DNA from 2 places in the Streptomyces sp. AM6-12 genome. Region 2 is predicted to be linked to the other one. Evidence: riboswitches for the same ligand, from Rfam matches in the RefSeq annotation. Region 2 holds a riboswitch; the other holds the start of a gene.
What was found. A riboswitch is a leader RNA that binds a small molecule or an ion and turns the genes downstream of it on or off. The one in region 2 is predicted to bind cobalamin.
Positions count from the first base shown of each region.

Region 1: linked by a shared signal. The riboswitch ahead of ACE4Q9_RS06265 (DUF4430 domain-containing protein) and the one ahead of ACE4Q9_RS11260 (ribonucleoside-diphosphate reductase subunit alpha) in region 2 are both predicted to bind cobalamin.

Region 1 covers NZ_JBIQWN010000001.1:1,388,963-1,396,390, forward strand. The annotation lists gene ACE4Q9_RS06255 (hypothetical protein) at 1-464, shown strand, start outside; gene ACE4Q9_RS06260 (cobalamin-binding protein) at 505-1,425, shown strand; gene ACE4Q9_RS06265 (DUF4430 domain-containing protein) at 1,439-1,927, opposite strand; cobalamin riboswitch at 2,090-2,234, opposite strand; gene ACE4Q9_RS06270 ((2Fe-2S) ferredoxin domain-containing protein) at 2,351-2,710, opposite strand; cobalamin riboswitch at 2,808-2,931, opposite strand; gene ACE4Q9_RS06275 (IS1380 family transposase) at 3,273-4,649, shown strand; gene ACE4Q9_RS06280 (hypothetical protein) at 4,942-5,964, opposite strand; gene ACE4Q9_RS06285 (IS110 family transposase) at 6,383-7,279, opposite strand; gene ACE4Q9_RS06290 (hypothetical protein) at 7,393-7,428, shown strand, end outside.
Region 2 covers NZ_JBIQWN010000001.1:2,530,756-2,538,183, reverse strand. The annotation lists gene ACE4Q9_RS11265 (ribonucleotide-diphosphate reductase subunit beta) at 1-610, opposite strand, end outside; gene ACE4Q9_RS11260 (ribonucleoside-diphosphate reductase subunit alpha) at 667-3,024, opposite strand; cobalamin riboswitch at 3,148-3,283, opposite strand; gene ACE4Q9_RS11255 (GNAT family N-acetyltransferase) at 3,327-3,833, opposite strand; gene mctP (monocarboxylate uptake permease MctP) at 3,928-5,556, opposite strand; gene ACE4Q9_RS11245 (DUF3311 domain-containing protein) at 5,553-5,816, opposite strand; gene ACE4Q9_RS11240 (GntR family transcriptional regulator) at 5,942-6,706, opposite strand; gene nagB (glucosamine-6-phosphate deaminase) at 6,891-7,428, opposite strand, start outside.

The DNA.
Region 1 (7,428 bases), 1.1 Mb from region 2:
ACCTGCCCTCCGACACCTCCCCGACGGCGTACTCCTCGATCGACGGACTGCGGGCGGTGGCTGGCGGCGGCTTCACGGCCACGCCGCCGGTACCCACCACGCCGGGTGCGCCGCAGTGGGTCGGCCAGTCCTCCCTCACCTCCGGTACGGCGACGAAGCTGGCGCTCACCGTGGACGACGGCGCGGGCAACCTGAAGGTGTGCTCCGTCGCCCTTACCCCGACCGGCTCGACGACCACACTGGGCGCCGTCCTCGACGCGGCCACGAGCGGCGCGACGCCGTCCGGCTGCGTCACGAGTGTGGCCCCGTCCTCCGGCACCGGCACCATCACGGCTGTCAACGGCAAGGCCAACAGCGGATCCAACACGTGGAAGGTCAGCATCGACGGCTCGTCGTTCACCTCCGCCACGCGGGGCGCGGTCGTCGGCGTCGGTGACACGATCGCCGTGCGCTGGGGCGCCTGACGGCAGCCCTGTCGGACGCGGCGGGACCTAGAGTCGGGGTATGCGCATCGTCTCCCTGCTGCCCGCCGCGACCGACATCGTCGCCGAGCTCGGACTGTCGGACCAGCTGGTCGGCCGCACCCACGAGTGCGACTGGCCACCGCGCGAGGTGGCATCCGTACCCGTGGTGACCGGCGCGGACCTCGACCAGGACGCGCTGTCCAGCAGGGAGATCTCCGACGCCGTCGGCGGGTCGGCGCACTCGGGCTCGTCGCTGTACACGCTCGACACCGAGGCGCTGGCTGCCCTGCGTCCCGACGTGATCCTCACCCAGGACTTGTGCGACGTGTGCGCAGTCTCGTACGAGAAGGTCAGCCGCACGGTACGACTGCTCGACGCCGACACCCGTGTCCTCAGCCTGGAGCCCCGCACCCTCGACGACGTCCTGGACTGCCTGGTCACGGTGGGCGAGCTGCTCGGCGTACGGGACCACGCCGAGCGCAAGCGAGCGGCGCTGCTGGCCCGGCTGGACCGGGTCCGTGAGGCGATCGCGCGACGTGCCCGGCCACGGGTGGTGGCGATCGAGTGGCTCGACCCGCTGTGGCCGGCCGGGCACTGGGTGCCCGAGCAGATCACGGCCGCCGGCGGCGAACCTCTCCTCGCCGCGCCGGGCGAGCACACCAAGCCGATGACCTGGGAGGCGGTACGCGCCGCACAGCCGGACGTGGTCATGGTCCTGCCGTGCGGCTTCCCGCCCGAACGCACCCTGCGTGAAGCCGCATTGCTCACCGGACTGCCAGGCTGGTCGGACCTGCCCGCCGTCCGGTCCGACCGTGTGTGGGTGCTGGACGGACCGTCCTACTTCAACCGCCCGGGGCCACGAGTGGTGCGCGGTGCGGAGGTGATCGCCCACCTCCTGCACGGCGTGCGGACCGGAGAGCCGGTCACACCGGTCGAGGCACGTCCGTTCCCCAGCCGGTGACGACGAGGAGGGATCAGAACGCCGTCCAGGTGAACGCCACCTTGTCACCGGCGTTCAGCTTGAACTGGCAGCCGCCCACCGGGGTGGACGTGCCGTTGACCGAGATGTTCCAGTAGGCGCTCCCACCACCGCTAACGTTCTTGATGGTGTCGACCGAGTAGTCGTCGAACGATGTGTACCAGGTGCCGTCCCAGGTGAAGTGCCGCTTGCTCGCGGCATCGTCGAGGGCCGCCGTCGGCGTCGGCACGGCGGACGGGTTGGCGCCGCCGTTGGTGCCGTCGCATCTGTGCGTACCGCCGGTCGCGGTGGTGACCTCGTGACCGCGGGTTCTGATCTTCCCCTTGAACAGCACGCCGTCCGGTCCCTGCACGGTCAGGGTCACCTTGACGGGAGCGTTCGTGCCCGGCGTGCTGTCGGCGTGCGCGACGGCCGGCGCGGAGGCGAGGGCGAGTCCGAGGGCGGTTGCGGCCATCATGGTGCGACGTGCGGATGTACGGTGCAAGGCTCGAGCCTTCCTGATGGGGTGGCCCGCAGCCCATCGCCGTACGAGCGGGCCGGCACCTGGGTTGGCGGGCCCGTCGCCGTGCTGTACGACGACTGGACGCACCAGGCCAGGGTGACCCGAACGAGGCTCTCGGCTCCGCGCTGCAGACCATGACAGTGGGAAGCGATCACGGCACGCGCCGGGTATCCCGACTCGCAGCCTCACGGCCGCACACGGTTGCAGGTCAGCGCCGGTCTCCCACCGGCTTCCCCCAGTCACGCGCCTATGCGGTTGTCGTGCTGACAGCTCGCGCGCACACCGATCACCGTCCTGTGTGCGGTCGAACTGTGCTCATTGTATGGGGATTTGACGAGCCTCAGTCAGACTTCGCGACATCAGGTCTCCGGCGTTACGGGGGCGGAGCCCAACGGCGCGCAAGCCTCAGGAAGTAACAGTGCGGCGTGGAGGGGTGAAGGCATACAGGTCGAGGATGTCCGGCAACGGAGTGACTCCCGGGCCGCCGGCGCGTACCCAGGCGATGATGTCCTCCGTCGCGTCCGTGTCGTTGACGAGCCCCAGCCACACCGGCCGCGCACCGGCGGCACGGCCCACGGCGGACGGCTGTACGACGATGACGTTGGCCTGATCGCACACGTCAAGGCAGTCGGAGATGCGCACCGGCACCTCCGCCCGCAGTCGCGCGGTCTGTGCGGCGTGATCGATTCCGGTCACCTTGGGGCTGCCACAGCAGCAATCGCGGCATACGACCACTCGGCACGGCACCGGACCGTTCGCCTCCATAGGCGCGCCTGACGCCTCTTCCGTCGGCCTCTCGGGCATCACACCACTCCCCTCCCGGGGAGATCCGCCCCGGCGTTGCTGGAGGAGGCGACCGCGTGAGTCTCCTGGCTCCCGGGTCGCCGCTCGCCCCGCCTTCCCACCCGTTCCTGGGGCGGTGGCCTGCCGGAACTCGCTCACCGGTCACAGTGGCGGGACCGCGCCGGATTCACACCGGCTTCCTCGGACCGCCGTCGCCTTATGTCGCCGGTCATCATCCCATCACTGCCGCGACACCGTCACCTGCCCACCGCGCGGAAGGGCTCCCGCGACGGCGTGCCCGCGGGAGCCCTTCGTACGCGCCTGCCGTGACCAGTGACAAGACGATCACGAGCAGGACATCCGGGGGGCTACGTCGTCAGGGCGGCAGCAGGCTGTCGCCGCGCTCCCCGGCGGCCACCTAGCCTCGCGCTTTCACGAGGTGGGCTGTCCGACAGGCGGTCAGGAAAGCAGAAAGTGCCTCTGACCAGCAAGAATGAGGATTGTCGAGGTCCTTGTTCCTGCCGCCGCCGGAGGCACTTCCCAGGTGAAGCACTCTATCGGGTCCTACCCGCGTGTCCGTGTCCAGGACGACGGCCGCCAGGTCGTCTCCCAGGCCGGTTCGGTCCTGCTCGTCGAAACGGTCCGCAAGACCGGTCTTGACCAGGCCATATCCCAGGCTCTGGCTCCCTGGCGGAAGCCGCGGGCCGTCCACGATCCAGGCAAGGCCCTCCTGGACGTCGCTCTGACGGTCGCACTGGGCGGGGACTGCCTCGCGGATGTCGCGATGCTGCGGTGTGAGCCGGCCGTCTTCGGCCCGGTCGCCTCCGACCCGACCATCTCCCGCCTGATCGACACCCTCGCCACCTCCGGCGAGAAAGCCCTGCAGGCCATCCGCTCCGCACGGTCCGAAGTCCGTAGTCGTGCCTGGTCGTTGGCTGGCAAGAACGCCCCGGACGCCCACGGCCAGGTCGTCATCGATCTCGACGGCGTCCTCGTGATCGCCCACTCCGACAAGGAGGACGCGGCCGCGACCTGGAAGAAGACCTACGGCCATCACCCGCTGACGGCTTTCCTCGACCACGGACCGGGCGGAACCGGTGAGCCCGTCGCCGCCCTCCTCAGGCCGGGAAACGCGGGTTCCAACACGGCAGCCGACCACATCACCACCGCCCAACTTGCCCTGGCCCAGCTGCCGAAGCACTACCGGCGAGGGAGGCAGACCCTGATCCGCACCGACTCCGCGGGCGGCACCCACGACTTCGTTTCCTGGCTCGCCCAGCGCGGACGATGGCTGTCCTACTCGGTCGGCATGGTGATCACCGAAGCGATCCACGAACACGTACTGAAGGTCCCCGCCTCAGCCTGGACCCCGGCCGTCGAGACCGACGGTGAGGCCCGTGACGGGGCCTGGGTCGCCGAACTCGCCGGCAAGGTCCTGGACGGCTGGCCGAAGGGCATGCGACTGATCGTCCGAAAGGAACGTCCCCATCCTGGCGCCCAATTGAGGATCACGGACGCGGACGGCATGCGGATCACGTGCTTCGCGACCAACACCCCTGACCGGCCGATCGCCGAGCTCGAACTCCGCCACCGCCTGCGGGCCCGGGCCGAGGACCGGATCCGGGCCGCCCGGGCCACCGGCCTGCGCAACCTGCCCCTCCACACGACAGCCCAGAACAAGGTCTGGCTCGAGATCGTCCAGATCGCCCTCGACCTGCTCGCCTGGATGCCCATGCTCGCACTCACCGGCAAGGCCCGACTCTGGGAACCCCGCCGCCTGCGGTTCCGCCTGATCTCCGCGGCCGCTCAGCTCGTCACCACCGGCCGACGCAGGATTCTCCGCCTCGCCCAACACTGGCCCTGGGCAGGCGAGATCACCGCCGCCCTCGAACGGCTCGCGCTCCTCCCCAGCCCCGGCTGACCAGCAACCTTCCACCGTCCCAACGACGACATCACCCGCCCCGGGCAGTGGAACCCGGCGCTCACCCGACGCGACAGCCGGGCCGCCGGCCTGCCCACCATCAGCTCCGGAAAGCGAAAGGGTCCACCGACTCCGCCGGCGGACCCTCATGCAAGATCGAGGCTAGCGCACGCCACCGCCTGCCAGTTGGCAGTGGCACGCCCTCGAACCGGCCCCGCCTCCGCTGTACTGACGGGACAGACGCCGCCGAGGCAAGGCCAGCAAACAGGCGAGACGACTTACATCGATCGCATCAGAACGGCGCTTCTCTGGCACCCGTGGAAGGCACCGTATCTGGGAGCGGTGCGCCTGCGGGAAGCGGCAGGTTGGTGACGACGAACTGGTTCAGGATGTCATCGCGATCCATGAACATGATCTGGCTCCGCTTCGCCGCGTCCAAAGCGTTGCCCAGCCAGTTGCGGGCAGCCTTGGTGATCTCCCCGCCGGCCACGATGAACGCGTGGTCGACAAGAACGCGCCGGTTGGTCTCGGGGTCGAAGATCTCGTGCGCCAGCATCATCAGGGCCTGGTTGTGGATCTCGGCGATGTTGGCATTGCCCGCCCTGGACCTTCCGGTGGCGTCCAGCTTTCCGCGCTTCACCTGGATGCCGAAGTACAGGAAGTGCTGGGTCGGCAGGGTGTACCGCATCCAGATGTCCTTGCCGTACTCCAGCGCCTTGTCCCGGTGCCCGGCCGCCGTGATCCGGTGAAAACCCAGCTGCCGGAACAGTGGCAGCAGCACTTCCTCAATGAGTGCATCCTCGCTGCACGTGTCCAGAAACGCGGCAAGTGCGGTACGCCGCTGCATCTCGGCAACGCTCAACGGACGATGTGGGTTCTTGGCCAACATCGAGACAGTGTTCGTTCCGATATGGCGCAGGTAGCAGTGCTGGTCCTCCCCGTAGAAGGCTTCGAACCCTTCCCGGGCGAGCGCATTGTTCAGCAAGCGCAGGGCATTGGGCCGGTCGAGACCCTCATTGAGGGCATCCGCCGGATTCATCAGGTGGTCGATCACCTTACAGAAGGACTCCGGTGGGTGCGAAGGCCCCTCGTGCGGCTCTGCCAGCAATTGTTCCAGCACCCCTGCGACCCAGCGGTGCCGCGTCGAACCGTCGTGTTCCCAATCCATGTCGAGTTCGGCGAAAAACTCAGTGATGTAGCTGCTTGAGCGATACGGAAAATATGCAGGCTCGGCATCAGCTTGAGGATCCGCCGCACCGAGGTTCCCGCAAATGAGGTCGCCAAGCATTTCCAGCGTTCGCTTTCTGAACTTCACAACGCCCTCCCCAGAGCCGCTCCCCCAGCCACCGCGTGCGGACTATTGTGCCCTGTCACCGCAGAACGCCCGGCACGTACGACCAAGTCCGGTTTCATCACGGGGTGCAGCACCAGCGATGGCCACGACGTCGCACATCCACCCGCCCGGCTTCCCTGCGGGGCCGCGTGACCTCATGGGTCCCGTCTTGCTGGCTGCGATCGCAAATCCAGCGTCGCCAAGCGCATCACAGGAACACGAACTGCATGAGGAGTCGAGCGCGTCATGCGCGCAAGCACAGTCGAGCTCGAAGACGAAGCCCCACCGGAGTGCTCCCGTGGGGCTTCGTCTCGTGGCTCCGGCCGAGGCCCCGCCGGCATGCTCCCCAGCGCGGCCTTGCCCTATCACCGGCCTGTCACAGGCGCTGTCACAGACGCCCCTATAACAGGGGGACGCCAGGTACCGCTCTGACCAGGTTGAAAACTTCTCGGGCGGCATATCGCTTGAGGCATCGGATGATCTCGCGTCGGGTCTTGCCTTCCTGGGTGCGGCGTTCGTAGTACGCCTGGGTGCGCGGGTCATGGCGCAGCCGGGTGAAGACGATGCGGTGCAGGGCGGCGTTGGCCTGCCGGTCGCCGCCGTAGTTGAGCCGACGCGTGCGCCGCCGGCCGGAGGAGTACTCGATGGGGCTGACTCCGCAAAGGGCAGCAAAGGATGCCTCGGTGTTCAGCCGCTCTGGGTTGTCCCCCATGGTGATCAGGAGAGTGACCGCGCTGTCCGGACCGATACCCACCGGTACGAGCAGCTGTGGGGCGTGACGTTCGACGAGCCCAGTTAGGCGCTGTTTCAGCTCGTCGATCTGTCCAGTGAGCTGCTCGATACGCTCGGCGAGCATGCGCAACGTCAGGTGGGTGGCCTGGGTCACCGCGTCCTCGTCTCCCCCACCGTTGTGCGAGGCGAGGCGCGCACAGGTGCGGAACAGCTCGGCATTGCCCAGGCTGCACAGCTGTTCCCGCAGGGCGGGGTCCGCGATGACCAGGACGGCCTTGAGCTGGTTGATCGCCTGGGTACGGGCCTTGACCGCGGAGTCCTTGGCGAGTTTGTAGATCCGAGCACCGTGCACGGGACCGTCGCCGGACTTGGCCCGAGCCCGGGTGCGACCGCTGAGCACGGCCCGCGCGGCGGCCTGAGCGTCGAGCGGGTCTGACTTCCCCAGCAGCCGGCGGGCCGAGCGGTCAGGCCGGTTCACTTCGAACACCTGGATCTGCTGGGCCATTAGGTAGCGGGACAGGCCCGCGCCGAAAGTGCCGGTACCTTCCACCCCCGCTCGACGCACCGTCCCGCGCTTACGGGCCCACGCGAGCAGTTGCCGGTAGCCGGCCGCCGTCGCCGGAAAAAGCCCTCAACGTGGCCGGAGCAGTGCGGGAATGAGTTGACTCCCGCCCACTCGTGACCAGCAATGGCGGACAGCCGTCCGGCCTGCCC
Region 2 (7,428 bases):
CGGTGGCCAGGCCGTGCAGCAGACCCCGGCTGCGGAACCAGTAGACGTACGCGAAGGCGCCGTAGAAGAACAGGCCCTCGATGCACGCGGCGAAGCAGATCAGGTTCAGCAGGAAGCGCCGGCGGTCCGACTGCGTCTCCAGCCGGTCGATCGTGTCCACCGAGTCGATCCACTTGAAGCAGAACTCGGCCTTCTCGCGGATCGAGGGGATGTTCTCGACCGCCGCGAACGCCGCCGCGCGGTCCTCCGGATCGGGCAGATAGGTGTCCAGCAGCGTCAGATAGAACTGGACGTGCACCGCCTCCTCGAACAGCTGACGGCTCAGGTACAGCCGCGCCTCGGGGGAGTTGATGTGCTTGTACAGCGTCAGCACCAGGTTGTTGGCGACGATCGAGTCACCCGTCGCGAAGAACGCGACCAGGCGGCCGATCAGGTGCTGCTCGGCCGGGCTGAGCTTCGCGAGGTCGGCGACGTCCGAGTGGAGGTCGACCTCCTCCACGGTCCAGGTGTTCTTGATGGCGTCCCGGTAGCGCTCGTAGAAGTCCGGGTAGCGCATGGGACGCAGGGTCAGCTCGAAGCCCGGGTCGAGGAGATTTTGGTTTCGGGTCATTGCTTTCGGCGCGAAGCGCCGTCCTCCAGGGGTGGTGGTCGGGTGGCGGGCGGGAATTACTGGCAGGCCTCGCAGGACTCGGGGTTTTCCAGGGAGCAGGCCACGGCGTCGGGGTCGGCGGCCTGCTGGACGGGGATGGCCTGCTGCGCCCGGGCGGCGCGGGCGATCCGGGTCGCCGGGCGCGAGCGCAGGTAGTACGTCGTCTTCAGCCCGGACTTCCAGGCGTACGCGTACATCGAGGAGAGCTTGCCGATCGTCGGCGTCTCCATGAACAGGTTCAGGGACTGCGCCTGGTCGAGGAACGGGGTGCGCGCCGCCGCCATGTCGATCAGACCGCGCTGCGGGATCTCCCACGCCGTGCGGTACAGCGCCCGCACCTCCTCGGGGATCCACGCGAAGCCCTGCACCGAGCCGTTGGACTCGCGCAGCGCCTCGCGGGTGCGCGCGTCCCAGACGCCCAGCTCCTTCAGGTCCTGCACCAGGTACGAGTTGACCTGGAGGAACTCACCGGACAGCGTCTCGCGCTTGAACAGGTTGGACACCTGCGGCTCGATGCACTCGTAGACGCCCGCGATGGAGGCGATGGTGGCCGTCGGCGCGATCGCCAGCAGCAGCGAGTTGCGCAGGCCCACCCGCGCGATCCGGGTCCGCAGCGCCGCCCAGCGCTCGGGCCAGGTCTCCTGGACGCCGTAGTGGTCGGGGTGCAGCACACCGCGCGCGGTACGGGTCTGCTCCCAGGCCGGCAGCGGGCCGCTGCGCTCGGCGAGGTCGGCGGACGCCTCGTACGCGGCGAGCATGATCCGCTCGGCGATCCGGGTGGACAGCGCCTTCGCCTCGGGTGAGTCGAAGGGCAGCCGCAGCTTGAAGAAGACGTCCTGGAGGCCCATCGCGCCGAGGCCCACCGGGCGCCATTTGGCGTTGGAGCGGCCCGCCTGCTCGGTCGGGTAGAAGTTGATGTCCACCACGCGATCGAGGAAGGTGACGGCCGTGCGGACGGTCTCGTCGAGCCGCTCCCAGTCGATGTCCCCGTCGGCCACGAACGCGCCGAGGTTGACGGAGCCCAGGTTGCAGACCGCCGTCTCGCCGTCGTTGGTGACCTCCAGGATCTCCGTGCAGAGGTTGGAGGAGTGGATGACCTGGCCCGGCTCGGCGGTCTGGTTGGCGGTGCGGTTGGCGGCGTCCTTGAACGTCATCCAGCCCTGGCCGGTCTGCGCGAGGGTGCGCATCATGCGGCCGTACAGCTCACGGGCCGGCATGGTCTTGCTCGCCAGGCCCTTGCGCTCCGCCGCGCGGTAGGCGGCGTCGAACTCCGCGCCGTACAGGTCCACCAGCTCGGGCACGTCCGCCGGGGAGAACAGCGACCACTGCTCGTCGGCGTTGACCCGGCGCATGAACTCGTCCGGCACCCAGTGCGCCAGGTTCAGGTTGTGCGTACGGCGGGCGTCCTCACCGGTGTTGTCCCGCAGCTCCAGGAACTCCTCGATGTCGGAGTGCCAGGTCTCCAGGTACACCGCCGCCGCGCCCTTGCGCCGGCCGCCCTGGTTCACCGCGGCCACCGAGGCGTCCAGGGTCTTCAGGAACGGCACGATGCCGTTGGAGTGCCCGTTGGTGCCGCGGATCAGCGAACCGCGGGCGCGGATGCGGGAGTACGACAGACCGATGCCGCCCGCGTGCTTGGAGAGCCGGGCGACCTGGTGGTAGCGGTCGTAGATGGAGTCCAGCTCGTCCAGCGGGGAGTCGAGCAGGTAGCAGGACGACATCTGGGGGTGCCGGGTGCCGGAGTTGAACAGCGTGGGGGAGGAGGGCAGGTAGTCGAGCCGGCTCATCAGCCGGTAGAGCGCGGCCACTTCGTCCACGGAGCGCGCCGAGTCGTCCTCGGCGAGGCCGGCGGCGACGCGGAGCATGAAGTGCTGGGGGGTCTCGATCACCTGGCGGGTGATCGGGTGGCGCAGCAGGTAGCGGCTGTGCAGGGTGCGCAGGCCGAAGTAGCCGAAGCGGTCGTCGGCGGCCCGGTCGACGAGCTGGTCCAGCCGGGCGGCGTGCAGGCACACGAACTCGGCGGTCCGGTCGGCGATGAGCCCCTCGCGGTGCCCGACGGCAACCGACTCGGTGAACGACGTCACGCCCTGCGAGGCGGCCTCGGCGCGGATGGAGAGGGTCAGCAGCCGGGCGGCGAGCCGCGAGTACGCGGGGTCCTCGGAGATCAGGCCGGCCGCGGCCTCGGTCGCGAGTTCGCGCAGCTCCGCCTCGTCGGCGTGGGCCGAGCGGCCGCGCAGCGCGGCGGCCGCGACCCGGCCGGGATCGGCGTCGGGGAGGTCCCCGGTCAGCTCGGTCAGGGTCCGCAGCAGTGCGGCACCGGGACCGTCGTTCTCCAGGCCCTGGGCTGAAGCCGGTTCGGCTGGCGCGATGGTCACGTGGGGCTCTCCCTCGCTCGGCACGGGGCCTGGCGGAGGGCAGGGGGCAGCCACGAGCGCACACGGCGTCGCGTCCACCGGCCCACTCCACGAGGCCCGGACGTCTCAGAGCACCCGGACCGGTGGGCCGGGTGCGCTGCCGGCAGGTCCTCGGACTGACTCCTGTGCGCGGATGCGCACAAGTACACCGTTGCGGGACAGTTCCGGATTCGCACCGGATTCCCCTGCGACGACAGCGACCATGAGCATACATCTAGTGCCGGGTCGTCGTGCCACCCCCAGATGTTGTGTCGTCGCCGATCTCAGAGCGTCAACTGGTAGGTGAGCAGAGTGAGGTCCGCCAGCTCCGGGAGGGGCTGCCAGTCCCGCTCGGGCGTGCGTATGAAGCCCAGCCGTTCGTAGATGCGGTGGGCGCCGCACATGGCCCGTTGCGTGGAGAGCACGATCGCGCGGCAGCCTGCCACGGCGCGCGCCCGCTCGGCACAGGCCCGCACCAGCGCCTCGCCGGCCCCCCGGCCGCGGGCCGCCTTGTCCACCGCCAGCATGCGGATCTCGGCCTCGCCGGGGCGGGCGATGTCGGCCATGGGGCCGGGGGCGGGGACGAAGGTGACACCGCCGAGAAGGACCTCGTCGTCGGTGGCCACCAGCACCTCGGCCGCCGACGCCCTCTTGGCCACGTCCCTGAGCTGGTCGAGGTACGGGTCGCTCTCACCGAAGTCCAGGAGGCCGTCCTGGAGATAGGCCTGCGCGGTGATCTCGCCGAGCGCGTCGTACTCGGACGGGAGAACGGGTCGGATGCGAAGGGTCATGGCGAGGAGTGTGTACGACGACGGGCCGCCGGAGCACGTGCTTTCCGGCGACCCGCCACGGTGCGCGCTTTTCGGGCGCGGACTCTCGTGGGCTCTAGTGGGCGCTTCCCGCCGTGGCCGGCGGCAGCTCCACCTGGACGCCCGGATCGCCCGCGTCCGCCGTGTAGTCCTCGGGACGGGTCTCGTCGACGCCCTCGGGGGCCTTCACGGCCTTCAGGACGACGGTCAGCACGACCGTGACGAGGACGTTGAGCACGAACGCCGTCATGCCGATGTAGCCGATCTGGCCGATGCCCGGAATGTCGTCGGCGGAGCCGCCGAAGTGCTTCTGGGTCGGCGAGGCGACACCGTACGCGGCGAGGGTGCCGTAGACCATGCCGACCGCCCACCCCGCGAGCAGCGCCCAGCGGTGGAACCAGCGCGTGAACAGGCCGCCGACCAGGGCCGGGAAGGTCTGGAGGATCCAGATGCCGCCGAGCAGCTGGAAGTTGATGGCGACCGTCTTGTCCATGCCGAGCACGAAGACCAGCGCGCCGACCTTCACCAGCAGCGACACGAACTTGGAGACCTGCGCCTCCTGCTTCGGCGTGGCGTCCGGCTTGATGAAGTCCTTGTAGATGTTGCGGGTGAACAGGTTCGCCGCCGCGATCGACATGATCGCCGCCGGCACCAGCGCGCCGATGCCGATCGCCGCGAACGCCACGCCGGCGAACCAGTCCGGGAACATGTCCTCGAACAGCTGCGGGATCGCCAGCTGACCGTTGCTGACCTTCACCCCGGCCGCGATCGCCATGAAGCCCAGCAGCGCCAGCAGGCCGAGCATCAGGGAGTACAGCGGCAGGATCGTGGTGTTGCGGCGGATCACGTTGCGGCTCTTGGAGGAGAGCGTCGCGGTGATCGAGTGCGGGTACATGAACAGCGCGAGCGCGGAACCGAGCGCCAGCGTGGCGTACGTCCACTGCCCGGCGGGCGGCGGCGCGAGCGCCCCGCGCGGCTTGCCGGTGGCCGGGTTGACCTGGCTGAACGCGTGGGCCGCCTTGGCGAACACGTCGTCGAACCCGCCCAGTTTGATCGGGATGTAGATGATCGCCACACCGATCACGATGTAGATCAGCGCGTCCTTGACGAACGCGATCAGCGCGGGCGCCCGCAGCCCCGAGGAGTACGTGTACGCCGCGAGCACCGCGAACGCGATCAGCAGCGGCAGGTCCTTCACGAACGCGTTGGTGTTGTCGCCGCCGCCGACGCCCATCACGTCCAGCACCGCCTGGATGCCGACGAGCTGGAGCGCGATGTACGGCATCGTCGCCAGGATGCCGGTCACCGCCACCGCGAGCGACAGCCCCTTCGAGCCGAACCGGCCGCGCACGAAGTCGGAGGTGGTGACGTACCCGTGGCGGTGCGAGACCGACCACAGCCGCGGCAGGAAGGTGAAGATCAGCGGATACACCAGGATCGTGTACGGCACCGCGAAGAAGCCGGACGCGCCCGCCGCGTAGATCGCCGCCGGTACGGCCACGAAGGTGTACGCCGTGTACAGGTCGCCGCCGAGCAGGAACCAGGTGATCCAGGTGCCGAACGACCGTCCGCCCAGGCCCCATTCGTCCAGCGTGTGCTCGTTCTCGGCGCGGCGCCAGCGCGCGGCGAGGAAGCCCAGGACCGTGACGGCCAGGAAGAAGAAGATGAAGACGCCGAGCGCGACGCCGTTGACTCCGGTCTTCACTTCGCGGCACCCCCCTGCGCGGCACGGCGGGTGCGCTGGTCGTGCTGCCAGAGCTTGTACGCGAGCATGGTGAGGGCGGTGGAGATCAGCACCCAGGCCATCTGGTACCAGTAGAAGAACGGGATCCCGATGAACGCCGGGTCCGTCTTCGCGTACGAGCCGACCCACAGCATCGCCACGAACGGCGCGACCAGACAGATGCCGATGACCACGCGCAGCGGTGTCACCACCGGTGGTCTCACTTCGGGCGTTTCAGACATGCTGCGGCTCCGTCCCCTCGTAGATCACCTGTGTAATGAGCAGGCAATCTAGGTGACGGTGTCGCGGCAGAGGAAGACCCTGTCCGCAGGTCGGTATATCGATTCGGCGAAGGCCCCTCCGGGTCCTAGTCCACCGGGCGCTTGAGCCGGGCGACGAACTTGTACCGGTCGCCCCGGTACACCGAGCGCACCCACTCCACCGGAAGGCCCTCGCGGTCCAGCGAGTGCCGGGAGAGCATCAGCATCGGCAGCCCGACGTCGGTGCCGAGCAGACCGGCCTCGCGCGGGGTGGCCAGCGAGGTCTCGATGGTCTCCTCGGCCTCGGCGAGGTGGACGTCGTACACCTCGGCGAGCGCGGTGTAGAGGGACGTGTACTTCACCAGCGAACGGCGCAGCGCGGGGAAGCGCTTGGCGGACAGGTGGGTGGTCTCTATGGCCATGGGCTCGCCGTTGGCCATGCGCAGCCGCTCGATGCGCAGCACGCGCCCGCCGGCGGAGATGTCGAGCAGTTCGGCGAGCCGGTCGTCGGCGGTGATGTAGCCGACGTCCAGCAACTGCGAGGTCGGCTCCAGGCCCTGGGCGCGCATGTCCTCGGTGTAGGAGGTGAGCTGGAGCGCCTGGGAGACCTTGGGCTTGGCGACGAAGGTGCCCTTGCCCTGGATGCGCTCCAGGCGGCCCTCGACCACCAGCTCCTGGAGCGCCTGGCGGACGGTGGTGCGGGAGGTGTCGAACTCCGCGGCGAGCGTGCGCTCCGGCGGGACCGGGGTGCCCGGAGCCTGCGTCTGCGTCATGTCGAGCAGGTGCTTCTTCAGGCGGTAGTACTTCGGCACGCGCGCGGTACGGACGGTCGTGCCGGCCTCGTTCTCCGCACTGCTGACGTCGGTGCTCATGCTCTGCCTTCCCGGCTCCGGATGCCGAAAGCGACCGACATCCCCATCGGCCACGGCTCACATCGTGGCACGGCTTGCCGCGTCAGGACTCCACCCGCGCGCTCCGTGATCCCCTCTGTATACCGCCGGGGCCCGAGCTGGTCTAGTCCAACAGAGAGCCCGGCGGGGGACAGGGCCCGGCCTCCTAGATCCCCTGCCAGCGCGGCTTGTTCGCGTACGTGTGCCGGAAGTAGTCCGCCAGCTTCAGCTTGGCGGCGGCCGCCTCGTCCACGACGACGGTGGCGTGCGGGTGCAGCTGGAGCGCCGAGGCCGGGCACACGGCCGCCACCGGCCCCTCCACGGTCGCCGCCACCGCGTCCGCCTTGCCCTCGCCGGTCGCGAGCAGCACCAGGTGCCGCGCCTCCAGGATGGTGCCGATGCCCTGGGTGATGACGTGGTGCGGGACCTGCTCGATCTCGCCGTCGAAGAAGCGCGCGTTGTCCACGCGGGTCTGCTCGGTCAGGGTCTTGATCCGGGTGCGGGAGGCGAGCGAGGAGCAGGGCTCGTTGAACCCGATGTGCCCGTCGGTGCCGATCCCGAGCAGCTGGAGGTCCACCCCGCCGGCCGCGGCGAGCGCGCGGTCGTACGCCTCGCACGCCGCCTGGACGTCCTCGGCCGTGCCGTCGGGGCCGAGGAAGGAGTCCATGGCGATGCCGAGCGGCTCCAGCACCTCGCGGCGCAGC